3 regions of the Vibrio sp. Vb0937 genome follow, and region 1 is predicted to be linked to each of the others. Evidence: predicted binding sites of a transcription regulator. Region 1 holds the regulator's gene; each other region holds the start of a gene.

Region 1 (9,525 bases):
TATCCACATTGCCAACATGCACCAAATTGCCCTTCGTTTATTTCATGACATTTTGGGCATTGCCAATCTTGATACTCATGCCTATCGGATTGTTTTCGATATGCTTTTACTATTTCTTCAGCTTTCATCTTTTGTGCCGTGTCAAAAAGCCACACATAAGGATCGGTATCATCACCAAACGGCAGTTCTCCTTTTAAGCCGAAAATACCTTCTCCGCGAACTTCACAGTAAATTTGTTCCACTTTAAGCAGCTCACATACAATGTGTGCTTCTGCTGGGTTTTTAGCGATAAATATTTTCATCAAAATACCCACTTCACCAATTACGAGTTTTGCTGACTTGGTGTCGGCCTTACTTTATTCATAACCCATTTAGTGATGATTGGAAATAGTCCCAATAGCGCAAAAGACGCTAATACTGCGGGTGAAACAATGCCCGATAGGCTTTCAATTGTTGCTAATTGAGTACCTGCATTCAGATATACGGCTGTGCCTGGCAGCATACCTATTTGGCTAGTGAGATAAAATCGACCTACAGACATCGGTGTTAAGCCCATCAGTAAGTTGATTAGAAAGAAAGGGAATACAGGGATTAGACGCAAGGAAAATAGATAAAAAGCTCCGTCTTTTTCGACACCTTGATTAATTGCGTTGAGTTTATTTCCGAATTTGTTTTGTACCCAGTCACGCAATAAGTATCGGCTGCTCAAGAAGGCCAGTGTTGCCCCCATAGTGCTAGCGAAAGAAACCAGTAGCAAGCTTGTCCAAAAACCAAATAAGGCTGCACCAAGTAAGGTGACTACTGCCGCTCCTGGGATAGAAAAAGCGGTAATTGCAATGTAGGTAAAAAAGTAAATCGCAGCCGAGAATACAAAATTCTGATCGATGTATGTAGTTAGTGCTTCTTGTTGGGCTTTTGCATTCTCTAAGGTTAAATACTGGCCAAAGTTAATACCTAAAAAGACGATAGCCGCTAGTAGGATGAGACCTAATATCAGTTTCTTATTCATAATTTTGATTCCAATTTGGGATATATGTAATAAGACAGTAGGAAAACCGAAAAAATTTCACAAAAAAACCGCAGATTAGACTGCGGTTTTACAAGATAGTTTTTAGGCCGACTTTTATTGGAGGCCGTTCATCAACTCATCTCGGCGAGCTTGAGGTACCACACTCCAATGAGTGCCGTTGATAGCACCTTCTAGTGCCCATAGCAACTCAATGTTGACGGTTGCAGAGTGCGTATCTCTTATCGCTTTATAGGCGTTAAGCGCACCTTCCTCTTCAAGCTTCTCTACGGATTCGATGCCGGCTTTTTTTAGCATGCGCTCGGTAGCCAGTCGTAAGTTAGGCAAATCTTTCAAACGGTTAGGCTTTGTACTTGCTTGCTGTTCTTTCTCAAGCTTTGCCTTTTTCAATGATTGATTCGCTACTTCGATTAAGCGTTCGCTTGATTCCCATAAATCGCTGGAAATAGCGTAGTACTTTGTAACGACTGGAAAGCCACGTTTTTTATAAACGTAAGGCTTTAGCCCTTGTTTCTCGAAGTCAGATGAAGTTTTTTGGTCTGCTCTGATATGAAGCTGATTGTTTACCACTAGTGCAAACATTGTTTCATCAGCGAATAGTCCGAAGCCACCAAACATTGAGCGCGACTTGATATTACCAAGTGCCTCAAATAGCTTCATAGAGTCTTTGAGTATCGGTTTATCCATGTTTTGTTATCTCGGTGTAATTAATATTACGCCACCAAAAGTCAGGTCCGAGAGAGTAGCAAACATGCGTAAAAACAATGTCATTACAGAGTAAAGTCATTGCTTACACACTTGCCATCGGTAACCCCGCTACCTTCCATATCGTAATATGGTTCAGGCCGGAGGCTTTGCGTCCCACTCTTTCGAATGGTTTGCCCTGTGCGTGACACAATGAGCATACTTCTTATATTGAATTAACATCACGGTTTAGCGTTAAAAGTGTGATTTCGGTTCAATAAAAATGATAGATTGAATGCTCTATTTTGCATATGGAAAGGTGCAAATTGGCCTTTGAAAAGGAGTTCTTAATATATATTACATTTATATAAAACAGGGAGTTAACGTTAGTCAATTGTTATTAGAGTGGTGTGAAGTATTAGAGAATGCTTAATTTTTCCAAAAAAATAAGCGCCCCTGTAGAGCGCTTATTTAACACGGTTAAATACAGTGAAATTTAGTTCATTTTTTTCACAGTATTTCGAATTACAAGCTCAGGTTGCATTTCGAAAATTCGTTTTTCGTGTTCTTTATCTTTGATACGCTCAAGTAGAATTTCGAATGCATTTTTACCAACACGACGTTTAGGTTGGTGGATAGTCGTTAGCGGTGGAGAGAAGTATTCCGCAAGCTCTATGTTGTCGTAGCCGATCACTGAAATATCTTCAGGAATTTTGATCCCGTTTTGTTGCAAGCGGCTCATTAGGCCTAGAGCCATTGTGTCGTTAAAACAGAATACCGCCGTCGGGCGCTTGTCCATTGCGGTAATTTTATCTGCAACTAATACGGCCGTATCACATTCAAAGTTACCTTCAAGGATCCAGTCTTCATTTACAGCTAGGTTCGCTTCGCTCATTGCGCGACGGAAACCTGCAATGCGCTCTTGGCAAGCAAGCTTTTCAAAATGACCGCTTAGACAAGCGATATCCGTATGACCATTGTCAATCAGATGTTTGGTCGCAATGTAGCCACCTTCTTCTGAGTTATCCATGATTTTGTCTGCTTGCGAGCTCTCTGGGCCCCAATCCATGACCACTTTAGGAATGTCCGCATGACGGTCAAGCATCTCTTTTAGTTCTTCGGTTAAGTCAGAACACATCACTAGGATGCCATCAACGCGCTTTTCAGCCAGCATACGAATGTAATCGCGTTGTTTTTCGTAAATCCCGCCTGTGTTACATAAAATCAGAGTATAGCCTTGGCGGTAACAGTAGCTCTCAACGCCATCAATCACTTCTGAGAAAAATAGGTTAGTTGATTGAGTTACTAACATGCCAATCGTACGAGTTGAGTTGCATTTTAGGCTGCGTGCAACGGCACTTGGCGCGTAATTCAGCTCGTCAACGGCTTTCATTACTTTTTCTTGCGTTGCTTCTGCAACGAAACGCGTTTTATTGATAACGTGCGAAACTGTCGTAGTGGAAACGCCGGCTAAGCGAGCAACGTCTTTTATCGTGGCCATAAATGGTGTCCTGTATCGAGCTACTGAAATATGTCGTATTGGATGTACCTGATGCTCTAATGGTTTCACACCTAGCAATATAAAATTGGCGCTAAGTGTCTCGGCAGCGGTTGATCCAAGTGCGACAAAAGGGTACGTAGCAGCATCGGTCGATGAATTTTATCTTTTTTCTATCTGATGAGAAATTGCCATCAACCTGTTAAGAAAACACAAAAACCGCTATATTTCAGCGGTTTACATATAAATCATATTTAATCGTTTGCGCTCACATTTTAGCCCTATGTGGACTGACTAGCAATGTTTTCAGCAAGAGATTTGTGTATTTGAAGTCACATTTTGACTGCTAAATAACCAAGCGTCTTTGCGCTAAGTTAAGGCAAACGAATATTATACCCAAGTTACTTACAATTGGTCACTTTCAGGCATACAGGAAGCCCGATAGGCAGGCTCCCTAAAAATAGGCGGCAATTATTCACCAAGAAGGTAGGCGCTGTCTAGTTTACAAAATGCAACTAATAGTTTCGCGACACTCGAGTAAAATCCAAATTCGTCGAATTTTTTACATTTGTCTGAAAACTGAGGTAACCAAGACATCAATTGTTGCTGGATAAAGTCGTTTTGTTTAACGAAGGCTTCTTCCATGTGTTTTTCTTGTTCAAGCTCGTTTGAGCGGATAATCATGTTCCCGAGAAAGTCGAGCTCAACGGCTAAGTGATCCGCAGGTTCCTTTAGGTTTTCGTCTACTTGAACGCCAAATTCAGCCATCAACTTTTCCATTTCCTCAGCTGGCTTGTCATTCAGTAAACCTGATTCACCAATGTACATGGATGCGTAAGGAAGAGCGCCGTATTTTTCTGTCTTCAAAAACAGTTCACAAAAGTCAGCTGCAAGCTCTAGTTGTGCATCTTCACGATCTTGTAACCGATTCAATGCATCAACTAGGCTATCAACGGCTGGTTTTAGCGACTCATTTTCACCTAAACCTGCGAGAAAACTGCGAATTTCAACACTGTGATAGGCTTCCAATTCTTTCTCTGTTAGTTCTTTTGCGAACAAGCTCGAAAACCACCAGTAAATTTCAGCGCGTTTTTCATTAAAAGCTTTCACTTCTTGCATTTTGGGCTCCTGAATGATGCTTCAAGTCATGCATCACAAAGTCAATTAGGGATATCCCCTAAGTGTAATCAATTAAAATGAATAGCAGTAACTATAATTGTTATGTTTTATGGTCAAAAATGACCGTTTATTAATAGCAATGGGTAAGCTTGTTTTGAATCAATAAAAACGCTAAATCTTGCGTTTTAATGTATCTATGACTAGAAATGTTACTAGTTATGAATAGAATACGTCTTGGATAATAAGAAGACAGAAAAGTGGTGTAAATGAGCTATCACGTATTAGTCGTAGAAGATGATGTTGTAACTCGTAGTAAGCTTGCGGGATATTTCCAAAATGAGGGCTACCAAGTCAGCGAAGCAGAGAGTGGCGCGGAAATGCGTGAAGTTTTGCAAGCGGGCGATGTAGACCTGATCATGCTGGATATTAACCTGCCTGGTGAAGACGGCCTGATGCTTACTCGTGAGTTACGTAGCCAATCGGATATTGGTATCATATTAGTAACAGGACGCACGGATAGCATTGATAAAATCGTAGGCCTAGAAATGGGTGCTGACGATTATGTGACAAAACCTTTTGAACTGAGAGAGCTGTTAGTTCGCGTTAAAAACTTGCTGTGGCGTATTTCAGCAGCGCGCAGTGGCAGCTCGAAAGCGAATGAAACCAGTGAAGAGCACATTGTGCGCTTTGGGGAGTGGACATTCGACATTCAACGTCGCGCACTTAGCCGCAACGGTGAGCCAGTAAAACTAACTAAAGCAGAGTATGAACTTTTGGTGGCATTATCGTCTTACCCTAACCAGGTGTTAAGTCGTGAGCGTATTTTGAACATGATCAGCCATCGAGTGGATGCGCCGAATGACCGCACCATTGATGTTCTTATTCGACGTATGCGCGCAAAAATGGAGTTCGATCCTAAGAACCCACAGATTTTTGTAACGGTGCACGGCGAAGGCTATATGTTTGCTGGTGACTAGTTTGAACATAACTCAATCGTAAAAAGAAAAGGAGAGCTTCGGCTCTCCTTTTTTGTGGCTTCAAGATAATACTAGTTTGCTTCAACCATTGGTGTTTGCCCGACAGTATCACGCAACCTTTGCCAAATACTGCCCAAGTACTCATGCCAATAAAGCTCTGTTTGTTCTAAGTAACGCGCTTTAGGTGAGTATTTATCCCAAGGTTGACTTATCTCGCTAATAGCTAAGAAGTTGGTCGGGGCTGGGATTGGTTTAATGCCTGCTGCGTTGAACTCATACAATGCACGGCTCATGTGACTCGCAGAAGTGACTAACACAATCTCCTTTTGTTGAACGAATGCAGCCGCTTGACGCGCCTCTTCCCACGTATCTTTCGCATCTTCTAATAAAATGATATCGGATTTCGCGACTCCCAACGCAAGGGCAACGTTCGCCATCATTCGCGCGTGGCTAATTTCAGATCCGCCAGCATAGCCGGATAAGATTAATTTCGCGCCTGGATACATTCTTAAAATACGAATGCCCTCAGTTAAGCGCATTAATGCTGCACGGCTTAACTGCGAGGTGGGTGGAATCTCGTCATCGATAACATGACCATTCCCTAAAACCATCACGTAGTCGATGGTGCCAGAAACTGGCAAAAAGGCTTTATGCTCTCGCTCTAACGGCATAAGAAGCTTGGTTGAAACAGGTTGGAAGGCAACAAGAAAAATGCCAACAAAAGAGAATAGAACAACGAAGCAGCCAGTTTTACGTTTTGTAGTAAAACTAATGAGAGCAAGACCCAACAAGCCTATCAGCAGCAATGCCGGAAGGGGCATAAGCATGGCTGACACTACTTTTTTCAGCTCAAACATACATAAATAGTCCGAAAAAACATCAATTGATAATAAAAATGAGGGTATCCCTCTTTATTCCTGCTTTCCTTGTGCCAGAATAGCGGCACAATCCGTTATGATAACTCAGCAGAAGTGACAGAAGACCGCAATTTCGACGATATCGCCCACAAATTTGCAAAAAATATTTACGGCTCCGATAAAGGGGAGATCCGCCAAATCATTGTGTGGGAAGATTTTCTACAGATTCTAAGTGAATTAGATGCTGACCAGCAACCCCTAGAAGTGTTAGACGCTGGTGGTGGTTTGGCACAAATGTCGCAAAAGCTTGCTAAGCTCGGACATCGAATCGCTTTATGTGATCTATCTTCGGAAATGCTGCAGTTGGCTAAGCAGGATATTGAAAAAAACGGTTTGCTTGAGCAGTATCGCCTGATTCATTCGCCTGTCCAATCCATCGGTGAACATATGGATGTACAGGTCGATCTGGTTATGTTCCACGCTGTGATGGAGTGGCTGGTTGATCCTAAGGCCGCACTTGAAACAGTTCTAGAACAAGTAAAACCGGGAGGCATCGCATCAGTCATGTTCTACAACCACCACGGTTTAGTCTATAAAAACGTGGTTTGTGGCAACATTCCTCATATATTAGACGGCATGCCTCACCGAAAAAGATTTAAACTACAGCCGCAAAAAGGCTTAAAACCTGAAGAAGTCTACCAGTGGATAGAAAATTCAGGTTTTAATATTTGTGGCAAATCTGGTATTCGCTCATTTAGTGATTACATAGGCAATATGGAATACATGGGTGATTACGAGTTTGAAGATGTGTTGGCGCTAGAAAAACAACTTTGTCGACAAGAGCCATACCTCTCATTAGGCCGCTACATTCATGTGTGGGCTAAAAAGAACGATAAACAGGAATAACAATGAGTGAGATGACTCTCAATGCTGCAGAGCAACCAATCGATGAGCTGGTTGGCTGGGTTAAGCAGCACGATTTCTCGTTGAACCTGACCACAGAGCGATTGGCATTTTTGATAGCCATTGCCGTACTGAGTAATGAAAGGTTCGATGAAGAACTGGGTGAAGGTGAACTGCATGATGCATTTGCCATCGTCACTCGACTATTTGATGAGACTGGCGAAGCCTCCGCTTTTCGTGCGAACAATGCGATCAACGAGATGGTTAAGCAGCGTCTTATGAGCCGTTTTGTCAGTGAAATTACTGACGGAGCGAGCATTTACCGCTTGTCGCCATTAGCGATAGGAATAACCGACTACTACGTGCGTCATCGTGAGTTCTCAAAACTGCGTCTATCTATCCAGCTATCCATGGTAGCGGATGAAATGGCGAAAGCGATTGAGGCAGCACAAAAAGGTGGCACACCGGGTCACTGGAAGAAAAACGTATACGGTGTTTTAAAATATTCTGTAGGCGAAATTTTCGATCAAATTGACCTCAACCAACGTGTTATGGATGAGCAGCAACAGTCAGTGAAACAACAGATTGCTGACCTGCTTAACAAAGACTGGCGCGAAGCGATCAACAACTGTGAAGCACTTCTGTCAGAAACATCAAGCACGTTGCGTGAACTTCAAGATACGCTGCAAGCCGCCAGTGATGAACTGCAAACTCAGATCCTCGATATTCAAGAAATTGTTTACGGTGACCCTGAGCTGGAGTTTATCGAAGAAGCCTTGTTTGGTCTGCAAATGAAGCTGGACCGAATCACAAGCTGGGGCCAGCAAGCGATCGACCTTTGGATTGGTTACGACCGACACGTGCACAAGTTTATTCGTACTGCAATCGATATGGATAAGAACCGTGCGTTTAGCTCGCGTCTGCGTCAATCCGTCAAAGATTACTTCGATGCGCCTTGGTATCTGACTTATGCAGATGCGGAGAGGCTTTCTGACCTTCGTGATGAGGCCCTAGTACTGCGTGATGACGAGGTCACGGGTCAAGTTCCGATGGAAGTAGAATACGAAGAGTTTCAACAAGTCAATGATGAGCTGTCTGAACGAATTGGTGACATGCTAAAAGCGCATAAAGATCAAGGCACACCAATCGATTTGAGTGTGGTACTGCGGGATTACCTTGCACAGCACCCTTACACTCATCATTTTGATTTAGCTCGCATTATCGTCGATCAAGCTGTACGTCTAGGGTATTCAGAATCGGATTACCAAGCGATTCAACCAGACTGGAAAGCAATCAACGAATTTGGGGCAAAGGTACAAGCGAATGTCATCGACCGATACTAATGAATACATGTCAGAGAATCTGGCAAAAGCAATTTCTAACCCTCTGTTCCCAGCGCTAGACAGCATGCTTCGAGCAGGGCGTCATATCTCAAGTGAAGATCTAGACAACCACGCGTTGTTGTCGGATTTCGAACTTGAGCTTTCTTCTTTCTACCAACGCTACAACACCGAATTGGTGAAAGCGCCAGAAGGTTTCTTCTACCTTCGTCCACGTTCAACATCTCTGATTGGCCGTAGTGTTCTTTCTGAACTGGATATGCTGGTGGGTAAGGTACTGTGTTTCCTTTACCTAAGCCCAGAGCGTCTTGCGCACGAAGGCATCTTCACTAACCAAGAGCTGTACGACGAACTGCTTGCTCTAGCAGATGAAAATAAGCTGATGAAGCTAGTGACGAACCGTGCTACCGGTTCTGACCTTGATAAAGAAAAGCTGTTTGAAAAAGTACGTACGTCACTTCGTCGTCTGCGTCGCCTAGGCATGATCATCAACATCGGTGAAACCGGTAAATTCAGCATCAGTGAAGCGGTATTCCGCTTTGGTGCCGATGTACGTATTGGCGATGACATGCGTGAAGCGCAGCTGCGTCTGATCCGTGATGGTGAAGCAGTAGTGCACACCAAAGAGCCAAGCCAAGGCAGCTTATTGTCTGAAGAAGATCAAGACGACCAAGCCCAAGAAGAAACAACAGAAGAGGGTGAAGCATGAGCATGATTGAACGCGGTAAATACCAATCGCTGACCATGGTCAACTGGAACGGCTTCTTTGCCCGTACGTTTGACATCGATGGTCTGGTCACCACGCTATCAGGTGGTAACGGTGCAGGTAAATCAACCACAATGGCGGCGTTCATCACCGCATTGATTCCTGACCAAACGCTGCTGCACTTCCGTAACACGACAGAAGCAGGCAGCAGCCAATCGTCTCGCGACAAAGGTTTGTACGGTAAGCTACAGCCGGGCGCATGTTATGCGGCGCTAGACGTGGTGAACTCACGTAACCAACGCCTATTGTTTGCAGTAAAACTGCAGCAAGTTGCGGGTCGTGATAAGAAAGTAGACATCAAACCGTTTGTGATCCAAGGTCTTCCAAGCCATGTGAAACCAACGGATATTTTGG
Region 2 (4,419 bases), on a different contig from region 1:
TTAAAGTCATCGTCATTCTGAACAACGAGGAACGAGTGTTGTTCAGAATCTATCGTCCGATTGCGCAGTGGCCAAGGTGAGTGCGAAAGAATAGGAGCTTGCTGTTATGAGATTCTTAGTCTCGCCAAGGCTCGCTAGAATGACGCTCCCCTTTGGTTTAGAGGTTGTTAAAGTCATCGTCATTCTGAACAGCGAGGGACGAGTGTGATTCAGAATCTACGCACAGAGTGCTCCGAGTTTGAAATAAACTGACTGAGCTCGAGAATTACAATGGAAAAGTAACAGCGAATAATGAAGGAGAATGAATCATCGATAAGACACCTTGCGTTTATATCCTAACGTCAAATAACAACGCCGTTCTCTACATAGGTGTTACCAGTCAGCTGCCCCAAAGAATATGGCAACATAAAAATGGAGTAGTGGAAGGATTTACTAAGAAATACAACGTTCATAAGCTCGTTTACTTTGAGTTATTCGACGATATGGCTAATGCTATCAACCGAGAAAAGCAGCTCAAGCAGTGGAAGCGTGAGTGGAAGTTAGCCTTGGTAAGAGAAACGAACCCTAACTTTCTCGATCTATCTACTGAGTATCAGTAAAAGTCATTCCTATCTTTAAACGCATTTAAGCTAACCACATCCGCTTTTTGTGTCGGTGCCGCTTCCCCTTCTAGCGCTGCTTTGAACTTTACGACCTGTTTTTGCAACTCGTTCATCAATACCACATTGGTGTGATGAGGGTTTTTACACGTGCTGATGACTCTATCAATGTGGCTTTGTTGAGCCCACAATCTTTCTTTCATATCTTCTGATGCGCTTTCGATCATCTCTTTCGCCATCTCATGACGAAATTGCTCAAAAGCTTCTGGGTCTCGCTCTGCCATTCGAACCATTTCATCGAATGGAGGAAGCGTTTGGGGTGGGATATGACGTAGAGTAGACATCGATGCTCTCCAAATCCTTATGGAAATTGCCTTTAGTTACTAAAAGCCTATACCACTAGAAAGAGGAGAGAGGATGAATTCTTCAGCCGTCTCACTTATAAGAGAAGCTTTCAAGCTGGAGATTGAATAAGTGCGGCATGTCGATGTTTGGTTGTGGTGGTTACTGCAGTTGTTGGATGCGGTAAACGCAGCGTCTTTGGCCGCTAATGATGTGTTCGGTACGCTCTACTTTGGTGTCATGTCCAAGTAAAGACTGAAAGACACTCAATTCTGATTGGCACAAGCTTGGGCAGCGAGTTGCGGCTTTACAAATCGGACAGTGATTTTCGATTAAAATAAATCCGTTCTCATCTTGCTCGAGTTCAGCCATATAGCCTTCTTGCTCTCTTAATGTGACGAGTGTTTCTAGTTTGCTTTGCAGAGAGTCGCATTGCTCAAGGTGCTGACGATAACTTTGTAACGTGAGTTTTTCCCTCTCTGATGTGACTTTTTCCAGTCCATCTTTGCCAAAGATATGTTCGACAGCTTCTATAAACTGAATGGTCAACTCACCGTGACGGTCAGCAAATTGCTCATGACCTTTTTGAGTGAGAGACCAATGACGAGCAGGGCGACCAACTTTCACTTTTACGTCATGGATAGAAAGAATGCCATCATCTTCTAAACTTTGTAGGTGCTGACGAGCCCCCATGGTTGTCATACCTAGCTCAGAAGAGAGTTGTTTTGCAGTGACGGAGCCATCACGCTTAACGATTTGCAATATCCTATCTACGGTCTTCATATACCCACCATTTATACGTCAGTACATATTATGCGCGATAGGGTTAGTAAAGAAAAGTGTTGACTTAATTTGAGTGTGGATTTGTAGGGGCTATGTTCATATGAGCTAATATATGTCGTCATTCTGAACAGCGAGGAACGAGGTGATTCAGAATCTATCTTTTGGTTGAGTAGTGGTTAAGGTGACCAGGCAAGAATAGGAGCTTGTTACTACTAGATTCTTAGTCTCGCTGGGGCTCGCTAGAATGACGAGTTCTTTTGATTTAGAGCTTGCTATGGTAACCGTCACTCTGAACGGCGAGGGACGAGGTTATTCAGAATCTATCTTTTGGTTGAGCAGTGGCTAAGGTGAGCGGGAAAGAATCGGAGTTTGCTGTTACCAGATTCTTAGTCTCGCTGGAGTTCGCTAGAATGACGAGTTTTTTTGATTTAGAGCTTATTAAAGTCTCCGTCATTCTGAACAACGAGGAATGAGGTGATTCAGAATCTATCTTTTGGTTGAGTAGTGGTTAAGGTGACCAGGCAAGAATAGGAGCTTGTTACTACTAGATTCTTAGTCTCGCTGGAGCTTGCTAGAATGACGAGTTCTTTTGATTTAGAGCTTATTAAAGTCACCGTCATTCTGAACATCGAGGAACGAGAGTGATTCAGAATCTATTGCCCGTTGTGCGGAAAGAAAGGCTCAAGCTCAGACTGAGCGAGAGCCTCGAGAAATGCTTAAAGAATAATATCGCGTACTTCTGGATCTTTACGATCTAGGTAGTGAGTCGACTTAATGCGGCGAATAGTTCGGCATCGACCGCGCACGAGCAGCGTTTCTGTGGTTGCAATATTGCCTTGACGAGAGATACCTTCCAGCAAGTCACCTTTAGTGATGCCTGTAGCTGAAAATACCACATTGTCGCTACGAGCCATGTCTTCCATTTTGAGGACAACATTCGCTTTTACGCCCATTTCATCGCAGCGTTTTAGTTCATCTGCACCGTAAATGCGGTTTTCTTCAGTATCGCCTTTTACTTCGTGACGAGGAAGCAGGCGACCGTGCATATCACCGTCTAGCGCTCGAATTACCGCTGCTGATACTACCCCTTCTGGCGCGCCACCAATACAGTACATCATGTCCACTTCACTGTCTGGCATACAAGTCAGAATAGAGGCAGCCACGTCACCATCAGGCACCGCAAAGACACGTACGCCCATTGCTTGCATTTCTGCAATAACGTTATCGTGGCGAGGTTTCGCAAGGGTAATAACGACTAGGGTATCAAGTGGCTTGTTCAGGGCTTTTGCTACGTTCTCTAGGTTTTCTTTTAACGGCTTTTCTAAGTCAATTACGCCTTTTGCACCAGGGCCAACAACCAGTTTTTCCATGTACATATCTGGCGCTTTAAGAAAGCTGCCTTTCTCACCTGCGGCAAGTACGGCTAGTGCGTTCGATTGTCCCATTGCCGTCATACGCGTTCCTTCAATCGGGTCGACTGCAATATCTACTTCATCACCACCAATACCCACTTGCTCACCAATGTACAGCATTGGCGCATCATCGATTTCACCTTCACCAATGACAATTTCACCACTGATATCTGTTTTGTTCAGTAGCGTGCGCATAACTTCAACAGCTGCGCCATCGGCTGCGTTTTTATCGCCACGGCCAAGCCATTTGTAACCAGCCAGAGCTGCACCTTCAGTCACACGGGAAAATGCCATTGCTAAATCGCGTTTCATGATGTCTCCAAGTAAGCAAGAGGGAAGAAGAATTTGCGCGGCGATTCTATCACAAGGTCGAGTAAACGTTTGCCTTTTTGCGAGGCTTTTACTTTATCTAACTTGAATTTGATCAATACTTAGGGCGATTTTCAGAGTAGCGGGACGCAAAATCCTTGCTCAAAAATGCTTCGGCGACAAGAAAAGTCAGCGTTTAGTGAGATTGCGCTGATTTTTTGACCGAATGATGCAAAATATCGAATATAGTGAGTGTTTCTCATCGCGACGCTGAGTAGAATGAACCTTATATAGGTTAGGTGTGCATCAATCTCGCACATCGTCCCAACGGAATAACATAGGTAGGCCAAGATGTCTTTTGAAGTACTAGAACAACTAGAATCTAAAATTCAAACTGCAGTTGACACAATCACTCTTCTTCAGATGGAAGTCGAAGAGCTGAAAGAAGATAAAGCTAAACTTGCGGAAGAAGCTAACGAGCTTCGCTCTCAACGTGAAGAGCTAGAGCAAAAAGCACAACAAGCACAGCAAGAGCACGCACAATGGCAAGAGCGCATTCGTGCACTACTTGGCAAAATGGACGAAGTGGAATAATTCAGCTTCTTCATTCCAAATTAAAAACACCCGCGCTAAGCGGGTGTTTGTGTTTTAGGGAAGTAGAAAATGTTAAGACAAGGCGCTGATAGCTAAGAGAAGACCCTATAACTTAGACACCTAAGACTCGCTATGCTTCTTCATCCAACTCTAAATCAATATTCAATGGTTCAGGCGACAGGATAATTCCGGTGCTATCAGCATAAATATAATCTTCAGGTAAGAAGCTGACGCCGCCAAAGTTGACTGGTACATCCAATTCGCCAATACCCTGGCTGGTCGCTCCAACAGGAATAGAGGCGAGGGCTTGAATGCCTAAGTTCATATCTTCAAGTTCATCTACTTCACGAACACAGCCGTAAACGACAATGCCTTCCCAC
Region 3 (9,525 bases), on a different contig from region 1:
CAGACGATTTCTACCACGATCTTTGGCTTCATACATCGCAGTATCGGCATTTTGGAGTAGGATTCGCGCATCTTGTCCGTCTTCAGGGTATCGAACGCTACCAATTGAACAGGCAAGGCGTTTACTGAAGTGGTGCAAGTCGAAAGGTTGGTTGATCAACGAGATAATGCGATCGGACAAAATTTCAGCCATGCGGGTATTTTCTGGCTCCGGCAGAATGACGCCAAACTCATCGCCACCCAAATGACCAATAATCGCTTGGTTTGGTAGTAACCGTTTAAGACGGGCCGATACCTCTTGAATCACTTTATCGCCAATATGGTGACCAAGTGAGTCATTAATGTTTTTGAAGTTATCGATATCCAAATAGAACACCAGAAGCGGTGTTTGCTTTTTGATCAGCTGTTCCAAACGTTTGGTGAAGCCAAAGCGGTTGTAGAGTTTGGTGAGCGAGTCAATGTGTATGTCTTCATTCGATGCAGAAGACAGGTTTTTGGGCGCATCATCAGCATCTTGGATTAGGATAATTTGAGATTCGCTACCTAATATCGCCGTGGAATCCGCGTGTAGCTGAACTTTCCGTTCAAAGCCGCATCTTGCGCTGGTTAAGCAGACAAAAGGTTTGTCAGAAATTAATGTACTCAATCGATGACTAAATACCTTTTTACTGTTTTCATCGATGAATAAACGACTTAGCTCTTCGCCCAACAATTCATGAGGAGAGTTAAGTCCGAGAAGGCGCGCTGATGCGGGGTTCGCAGAGATGACAATATCATCTTCGATAAGCAGTAAGCCGTCTGGTAGCAGTTGTGTTAACTTCGCAAACTTACTTTCGGACTCTTCTAAGGAGCGAACGAGTATCTGCTTTTCTGAAGTATCGACAGCGTGAAAAACAACAAAGCGAATGTCGTTACCTTCAAAAACTGGCGAAAGACTAAAGTGAAGACTGGTTTCAAGGTCGGTTTCATCGAGCGTGATTTCGGCTTCGACATGTGCCCCTTTGAACGCGCGCTGATAGTATGGTGCAAGCTTCTTATAAAACTGTTCACCCAGCACTTGGCAATCGTTTAAGCCGACGATTTCCTCATGACTTAAACCTGCGATATCGCAGTAACGGTCACTTACCATTCGATAATTGTGTTTTTTATCAAGAATGGCAAAGAAGAAAGGGCTATTTGAGGTTAGCGTGGCAAACCAATGTTTTAATTGCTGGGAAGGCATTAGGGTATTACCGATCTCCAATGAGCCAGATTATTCGTCCGTGTATAAAAAGCGACACCCTGATAAGCCTGCGGCGATCTACCACCAAGCCAAAGTGTTACTTGCCATTAAAGGGCTCGCGGTTTTAGCTGTGCAGTCGACAATCACATGGATACGCTCAGATAACTATAACTTTGAAAATACGGTTGTAAAAGTGTTTATCCACCTGTTCGCATCAATAATACACGTAAGTTCAAAAAAAGAAGCGTTAGTGAGCAATAAACCACCAATCTAAAATAGGCACTTTATTGATACATAACAGTAATCTCATCGCCACGATTGCTTAATATAAGCAACCTAATGACAAAGTAACGGATAATGAACGTGTTAAACAAGATTCGCAGTCAACTAGTAAAGAACGCAGCTAATATTTTGCGTTCTCCAGTCCAGTTATTACCACAGCCAATTCAGCAAAAAGCGTTGCTGGAAGGGCTAAAAATGGTGTTTAAAGAAGCCTTGGAAGATGGTGACTTTGAGTTCCTTGAAGACAAGTGGTTAAAAGTTGCGATTAAAGACTTGAACTTAGCATGGTACATCAGCTATCAAGACGAAAAATTGGTGGTAGCTGAAAAACCAGTTCAGGAAGATGTGAGTTTTAGTGGTAATCTAAACGACCTAGTACTGATTGCTGGTCGTAAAGAAGACCCTGACACACTGTTCTTCCAACGTCGCCTTTCAATTGAAGGTGATACTGAGCTTGGCTTAGAAGTGAAAAACTTAATGGACAGTGTCGACTTAGAGCAGTTACCGAAAGCAATGCAAGTCGCTTTGAATCAATTGGCTGATTTTGTTCAGAAAGGAGTTCAAGCGCCTGCACAACCAACCGGAGTAGCGAATGCTTATTCGAACTGAAGCCCCAGCGGACATTCTTACCATTGACCGCTTATTGAAACACGCCTTCCCGACGGAAGCTGAAGCTGAGCTTGTGATGCGTTTGCGCGAAAACAGCAAATTCACGCTTTCCTTAGTCGCGTGTACAGATGAGGGAGAGGTGATAGGCCATGCTTTATTTAGCCCTGTGACCTTAAATGGTGAAGATTTGTCATGGCAAGGGCTAGCGCCATTAGCTGTTCATGAAGATTACCGTCGCCAAGGCATCGCTGCAGAGTTGATCAAAGAAGGTTTTGATTCACTGCGTGATTTTGGCTACCCAGTGTGTGTGGTGTTGGGCGATCCTGATTATTACGCGCGCCAGGGTTTTCAATCATGCGACGAGATGGGCTTTGAATGTGCTTGGGATGTCCCTAAAGGTGCATTTCGAGTCGCAGAGTTGGTCGAAGGTCAATGTGCTGGACGCTCCGGACGCATAGACTATGCGCCAGAGTTCTCTGAACTGTAAATGAAAGAAGCCCACGACTAAGTGGGCTTCTTTCTTATTCACTGAAAACTGAGATAGGGAGGTTAGGATGACTGGTTACTTTTCTTTTTGCCCCAGACCTCTATTTTCGCTTTTTTACTTACCCCTAGCAGGCTGAGTTTTGTGCTTCCCCAGCTACTGTAAGTCATTTCAATCTGTTTTAGCTTGGCTTCTTTTGTACCTGGAAGGCTCCAGGCACGAGTCGACAATCCGCTTGTTAGTACGCCCATAGAGGAAAGTTTTTTCTCACTACCATCTGTCATGACGACTTTTAAACCATTAATGTCTACCGTTCCTTGCACACATTTTAGTTTTATTTTACTGAAGCTTCGGTTTCGGAATAGGCTATTTGGTGTCACGGTATCTGTTTCTGTATGAAAGTTAACGGTTTTCGTTGCAATCAGCTCCCACTCATCGCTGTTATTAGCAAAAACACTCATGCTGGTGGCGGCTACCAGTGTGCAAAGTAGTAGCGTATTTAAGAATTTCATAATGTACCTCATATGTCATACCCAATGTGTGGCTGTTGGCAAAACGCTATGTTCAGGAATATCCAAATCATCTCATTGTGTTCAGGTGTTCCTTGAAGTCCTTTAGGTATAATCGCGATAATTTGATAGGATTGCCCTCGTTCAAATAGGTGACGGAAAATGTCAATTAACGAGAAACAGTATTTACGTGAAATGGGGATCAGCACATGGGAGCTGGTGCACCCTGAAAGACTGGAAGGCTATCAATCGCCATTATTGGATTTGCAAAGTTCATGTAAACTCCTATTGGTATCGCCAATATGTCCAGAAAACGAGACGGCATTGATGTTTGAGCGCGTATTAAAAAGCATTAAGCTCACGCTTGATGATGCGCTACACCTAGAGCCTGAGCGCTTATCCATGCTGGGTGAACATCAGCTAGAGTGGGTGTGGTTTGCAGGCTGTGAGGCTGATCAAAGCATCAAGGCAAAGCACCTGACCTCGCCACTATTACAAGATATTGATGGTAATAACGAACAGCGCCGCGCATTGTGGCAACAAATCTGTTCGTACTCTTAACGGAGCTAATGCGTGACAATTGAAATTACGCCGATGCGTGCAGAGCACCTCGACCAAGTTTGGCAAATCGAGCAGCAAGCACATTCTCACCCTTGGGCCGAATCTTTGGTTCGTGACTTATCCAGTCGCGGTGCTTGCCATCATGTGATGCTGGAAGGCTCTCAAGTGGTTGGTTACTTCTATGGACAGAATATTGTTGGAGAAGTGACACTATTAAATATTGCAGTAGCGCCTTCTCAACAGGGCAGAGGGCTAGGGCAAAAATTGCTGGACGCGTTTATTGAACACTGTGAACAAGCCAAAGCAGAGAGTGCTTGGTTAGAAGTGCGTGAAAGTAATCACCCAGCTATCCATATTTATGAGCAAGCAGGTTTTAATGAAGTGGACCGTCGTTACAACTATTACCCAGCTAAATCGGGAAATGGTAAGGAAGACGCCATTATCATGAGTTACTTATTTTTGAGTTAGTTTTAGGCCGTTACTAATTACCTCATCAACACTTATGCTTTAAATGCGTATCCGGATTCGAGGCTTTTGAATATGTAATAATAATTTTTTGAATTTTTACATCTCTTTGTGTGGAGCTGGCTTTCCCTTGTTAGTTGCAGGTAAAGGCTGGTGAGCCGAGTAAATTCAGTTCATGTCTTTCCAGTTTGCTAGCACAGCGATAATAAGCGAGAATACCGCACAATATCGAATAGTAGATATGCTTGCCTATTTTGTGAGCATGAAAGTAATTTAGAAGATTAACTAATGTCAAATCCCCTTTTTTTAGGCGAAGTGTCTAAGCGCAGAACGTTCGCTATTATTTCTCACCCGGATGCGGGTAAAACCACCATTACTGAAAAAGTCCTTTTATTCGGAAACGCGATCCAAAAAGCAGGTACGGTTAAAGGTCGTGGTAACGCACAGCACGCAAAATCAGACTGGATGGAAATGGAAAAAGAACGTGGTATCTCGGTAACCACTTCTGTAATGCAGTTCCCTTACAATGACTGTCTGGTAAACCTACTTGATACGCCTGGACACGAAGACTTCTCGGAAGATACATACCGTACGTTAACGGCAGTAGACTCGTGTTTGATGGTTATCGATGCGGCGAAAGGTGTCGAGGATCGTACACGTAAGCTGATGGAAGTAACGCGTCTGCGTGACACGCCAATCGTAACCTTCATGAACAAACTTGACCGTGACGTTCGTGATCCAATGGAAGTATTGGACGAGGTAGAAAACGAGTTGGGCATGATGTGTGCGCCAATTACATGGCCAATCGGCTGTGGTAAAGAATTTAAAGGTGTGTACCACATTCACCGTGATGAAACGATTTTATACGAATCAGGTCACGGTCATGAGATTCAAGAAGTTCGAATCATCAAAGGTCTCGATAACCCAGAGCTTGATGAAAAAGTTGGTGCAGGCCTTGCGGAAAGTGTTCGAGAAGAGCTTGAGCTTGTTATGGGTGCTTGCCCTGAGTTTGATTTGGAAATGTTCCTAACAGGTGATCTGACGCCAGTTTACTTCGGTACTGCATTAGGTAACTTTGGTGTGGATCATATGCTAGACGGTCTAACTGAATGGGCTCCAGCGCCGAAAACTCGTCAAGCGGTTGAACGTGAAGTTGAAGCGACTGAAGAGAAGTTCTCTGGTTTCGTATTTAAGATCCAAGCGAACATGGACCCAAAACACCGCGACCGTATCGCATTCATGCGTATTGTATCTGGCACTTACACGCAAGGTATGAAGATGAACCACGTTCGTCTTGGCAAGCAAGTGAGTATCTCTGATGCAGTAACCTTTATGGCTGGTGACCGTGCACGTGCAGAACACGCTTACGCCGGTGACATCATTGGTCTACATAACCACGGCACTATTCAGATTGGTGATACCTTTACTCAAGGTGAATCACTGAAGTTCTCTGGTATTCCGAACTTCGCTCCGGAACTATTCCGTCGTATTCGCCTGAAAGATCCACTAAAGCAGAAGCAGCTTCTCAAAGGTTTGGTTCAGCTATCAGAAGAAGGTGCGGTACAGGTATTCCGTCCTCTACAGAACAACGATCTGATCGTTGGTGCCGTTGGTGTACTTCAGTTTGATGTTGTTGTGGCTCGTTTGAAGTCTGAGTATAACGTTGAAGCGATTTATGAAGGCATTAACGTTGCAACTGCGCGTTGGGTTGAGTGTGGTGATGCGAAGAAACTGGATGAGTTCCAACGCAAGAATCAAGCGAACTTAGCATTGGATGGTGGTGATAACCTAACGTATATCGCTCCAACAATGGTTAACTTAAACTTAGCGAAAGAGCGTTTCCCTGACGTTGATTTCCGTGCGACGCGCGAGCACTAATTTGCGCGGTTAGGGTAAGCCTTAACGCAAACTAGATTTTAAAACGCCCTTGGCTATAAACTTAGCCAAGGGCGTTTTTATATAAGGATAAGATATGAATTGGTTTAAACGTGGGCTAAAGCGTTACGACAACTGGTGTAAAGATATGGGGTTAACTCCCGATCAGAAACGCAGTTGTGTCCCATATCGAAAAGACCCTGCCCATCAAACTGAAGAGAAGAGTGAAGCCCAACCATCCTCTGATTTTCTGCCCGCAGATACAGATAAAAAGCGTCAAGATGAAGCTCTTTGATACGCACTGCCACTTTGATTTTGATGTGTTTCAAGATGACTTTGCGCATCAACTTGAGCTTGCTCAAACGCAAGGCGTCGCAAGAATTTTGATTCCTTCCGTCGGTCCGCAAAACTGGGCTCGTATTCAAACTTTGGCAGAGCAACATGCCAATTTGTATTATGCGCTCGGCTTTCATCCGTATTTTCTTGAAGATAACGTTGAGCAGCACCTTACAGAGCTAGAAGGCTATCTAAATCAAAAAGGGCCACAGTGCGTGGCAATAGGAGAGTGTGGTTTAGATTTTGCCATTGATGTTGATCCACAGTTGCAAGAAAAGATACTTGAAGTTCAATTTGAGCTGGCTAGACGCTTCGAACTCCCAGTTATTTTACATAGCCGAAAAGCGCACAATCGCCTCATTCAAATGGTGAAAGCGGCGAATCTTCCTAGAGGTGGTGTGCTACACGCTTTTTCTGGGAGTTATCAGCAAGCCATGGAGTGGGTCAAATTAGGTTTTTTTATCGGTGTAGGAGGAACGATTACCTACCCAAGAGCCAAGAAAACACGCGACGCAATTCAAAAATTACCACTCGAAAACCTAGTAATCGAAACAGACGCACCAGATATGCCTATACTTGGATATCAAGGGGAGTCAAATCACCCAGCCAAACTCATTCACGTCTTTAATGAGCTCGTAGAGTTGCATAACGGCCGAAAGCAATCGATTGCCTCTCAACTGTGGAAAAATAGCAATTTTGCTTTCTCGATATGTGAATAAAATCTAAAGATGTGGTTTGAAATCGAAAACGTTTTCCTGCTTATTGTGAATTAACTCACAAAGCTGGTTGAATCAATCATGAATCTTATAGGAAAGTGTGAGGCTGGCATTACTTTAATTGATTCTGCATGAGTATAATTGCCCCCGCTTTATAGCTCCATTTTGTAACACGCCAATAAATAACTTATAAGGAAGTCATAAACTATGAGCCTGTTTATGAGCCTAATCGGTATGGTAGTGCTTCTTGCGATTGCAGTGGCATTTTCTAACAACCGAAAAGCTATCAACTTTAGAACTGTGGGTGGCGCATTCGCTATCCAATTCGCATTAGGTGCATTTGTTCTGTATGTACCTTGGGGCCGTGATCTACTAAACGGTTTCTCTTCAGGTGTTTCTAACGTTATCAACTACGGTAACGATGGTTCATCATTCCTGTTCGGTGGTCTTGTTTCTGACAAGATGTTCGAAGTATTCGGCGGCGGCGGTTTCATCTTCGCATTCCGTGTTCTTCCTACACTGATCTTCTTCTCTGCACTGATTTCAGTTCTTTACTACATTGGCGTTATGCAATGGGTTATCAAGATTCTTGGTGGCGCACTACAAAAAGCGCTAGGCACTTCGCGTGCGGAATCAATGTCAGCTGCAGCTAACATCTTCGTAGGTCAAACTGAGGCACCTCTAGTTGTTCGTCCATTCGTTCCAAAAATGACTCAATCAGAGCTATTCGCGGTAATGTGTGGTGGTCTAGCTTCTGTTGCTGGTGGTGTACTAGCTGGTTACGCATCTATGGGTGTTCCACTAGAGTACCTAGTTGCGGCATCATTCATGGCAGCACCAGGTGGTCTACTGTTCGCTAAAATCCTTCACCCTGAGACTGACCAGCCTCACGAAAGTATCGAAGAAGCGATGGACGGCGGTGACGACAAACCAGTTAACGTAATCGACGCAGCTGCGGGCGGTGCGGCTTCTGGTCTACAACTTGCGCTTAACGTAGGTGCAATGCTAATCGCATTCGTTGGTCTAATCGCGCTAATCAACGGTATGCTAGGTGGCATCGGTGGTTGGTTCGGCATGCCAGAACTAACACTAGAGCTAATTCTAGGTTACGCGTTCTCTCCACTAGCATTCCTAATCGGTGTTCCATGGGCAGAAGCTGTAACAGCTGGTTCATTCATTGGTCAGAAAATCGTAGTGAACGAATTCGTTGCTTACTTGAACTTCACACCATACCTAGGTGAAAACGCTCAAGTAATCGCGGCAACTGGTGAAGTAATGTCTGAGAAGACAACAGCTATCATCTCATTCGCACTATGTGGTTTCGCGAACCTTTCTTCTATTGCGATTCTACTTGGTGGTCTAGGTAGCCTTGCACCAAACCGTCGTAGTGACATCGCTCGCATGGGTGTTAAAGCAGTTCTTGCAGGTACGTTGTCTAACCTTATGGCAGCGACAATTGCAGGCTTCTGCTTAAGCCTTGCAGCACTATAATTAGAATCGGTTCTTAATATATAGACGCCGTTTTACATCATGCCCTGTAGCAAGAGATTGCTGCGGGGCATTTTTCGTTTTTCGGGCTCCAAAATTTCATCGGGTGTTTGCCTTAGTCGAGGTATTACGCAGTCAATGGAATAGGGGCTAGGAAATTTTGAGATACAAACCGTTTGCGCTCCATTTGGTGCTACAGTTTTGCGGTGAAACTCTATAATGTATTAATCACAGGATAGTGGTTAAGCTTGATTCTTAATCACGTAATGAATATTACATAATCGATGGGCAAATGAATTGCCCTGCAATATCAGATCTAATAGGCGTTTTGCTTTGTGATGTGATATTAAAGACACCGCAATCATAGATTGTTGTGCCATAGGCCAAACTGGTACTGTGCGGTGACAAGGATAGCAATTGGCATATGATAAATTTTCGCTGTATATGCCGAGTCTTCAGGGAACCAAGTCCGTTCATTAATAGACTGTTTAGCCATTTACTCACATTGTCTCGACTTGTTGATTATAGTTAAAGACGTGATGTAAGGCTGAGTAGTGAATTTTTTGAATATTGATCGGAGATAGAAATGAGCGATTTAAAAGCAGCAGCGCTACGTGCACTTAAACTTATGGACCTAACTACGTTGAATGATGATGACACTGATGCAAAAGTGATCTCACTATGTCATGACGCGAAAACAGCAGTAGGCAACACAGCTGCAATTTGTATTTACCCTCGCTTTATTCCTATTGCTAAGAAGACACTTCGTGAGCAAGGTACGCCAGAGGTTCGTATTGCAACAGTAACGAACTTCCCACATGGTAACGACGACATTGAAATCGCAGTTGCTGAAACAAAAGCGGCGGTTGCTTACGGTGCAGACGAAGTTGACGTAGTTTTTCCTTACCGCGCGCTAATGGCGGGTGATGAGAAAGTAGGCTTCGAACTAGTTAAGCAATGTAAAGAAGCTTGTGGTGAC

What was found. The regulator PurR, encoded in region 1, represses purine synthesis genes. The targets are predictions, from matches to a motif close to TNANGNAAACGTTTNCNTNA.
Region 2: the regulator PurR is predicted to act here: its motif matches at 3,506-3,525, upstream of glpX (class II fructose-bisphosphatase).
Region 3: the regulator PurR is predicted to act here: its motif matches at 7,082-7,101, upstream of R7P67_RS08910 (NupC/NupG family nucleoside CNT transporter).

Annotation. Positions count from the first base shown of each region.
Region 1 is NZ_JAWOTK010000003.1:94,311-103,835, forward strand. Features, by position in the region: gene R7P67_RS07295 (DUF2007 domain-containing protein) at 1-302, opposite strand, end outside; gene R7P67_RS07300 (TVP38/TMEM64 family protein) at 323-1,009, opposite strand; gene R7P67_RS07305 (TfoX/Sxy family DNA transformation protein) at 1,124-1,714, opposite strand; cyclic di-GMP riboswitch class I at 1,831-1,920, opposite strand; gene purR (HTH-type transcriptional repressor PurR) at 2,208-3,212, opposite strand; gene torD (molecular chaperone TorD) at 3,681-4,328, opposite strand; gene torR (two-component system response regulator TorR) at 4,595-5,305, shown strand; gene elyC (envelope biogenesis factor ElyC) at 5,377-6,162, opposite strand; gene cmoM (tRNA uridine 5-oxyacetic acid(34) methyltransferase CmoM) at 6,277-7,068, shown strand; gene mukF (chromosome partition protein MukF) at 7,071-8,408, shown strand; gene mukE (chromosome partition protein MukE) at 8,389-9,114, shown strand; gene mukB (chromosome partition protein MukB) at 9,117-9,525, shown strand, end outside.
Region 2 is NZ_JAWOTK010000010.1:309-4,727, reverse strand. Features, by position in the region: gene R7P67_RS14190 (GIY-YIG nuclease family protein) at 306-599, shown strand; gene R7P67_RS14185 (DUF3135 domain-containing protein) at 593-943, opposite strand; gene R7P67_RS14180 (helix-turn-helix transcriptional regulator) at 1,104-1,724, opposite strand; gene glpX (class II fructose-bisphosphatase) at 2,441-3,448, opposite strand; gene zapB (cell division protein ZapB) at 3,797-4,039, shown strand; gene rraA (ribonuclease E activity regulator RraA) at 4,170-4,419, opposite strand, start outside.
Region 3 is NZ_JAWOTK010000004.1:125,617-135,141, forward strand. Features, by position in the region: gene R7P67_RS08865 (bifunctional diguanylate cyclase/phosphodiesterase) at 1-1,221, opposite strand, end outside; gene R7P67_RS08870 (SCP2 domain-containing protein) at 1,585-2,112, shown strand; gene R7P67_RS08875 (GNAT family N-acetyltransferase) at 2,096-2,599, shown strand; gene R7P67_RS08880 (hypothetical protein) at 2,662-3,108, opposite strand; gene R7P67_RS08885 (DNA polymerase III subunit psi) at 3,268-3,666, shown strand; gene rimI (ribosomal protein S18-alanine N-acetyltransferase) at 3,679-4,134, shown strand; gene prfC (peptide chain release factor 3) at 4,420-6,009, shown strand; gene R7P67_RS08900 (DUF5363 family protein) at 6,104-6,301, shown strand; gene R7P67_RS08905 (TatD family hydrolase) at 6,288-7,061, shown strand; gene R7P67_RS08910 (NupC/NupG family nucleoside CNT transporter) at 7,266-8,549, shown strand; gene R7P67_RS08915 (hypothetical protein) at 8,908-9,042, opposite strand; gene deoC (deoxyribose-phosphate aldolase) at 9,133-9,525, shown strand, end outside.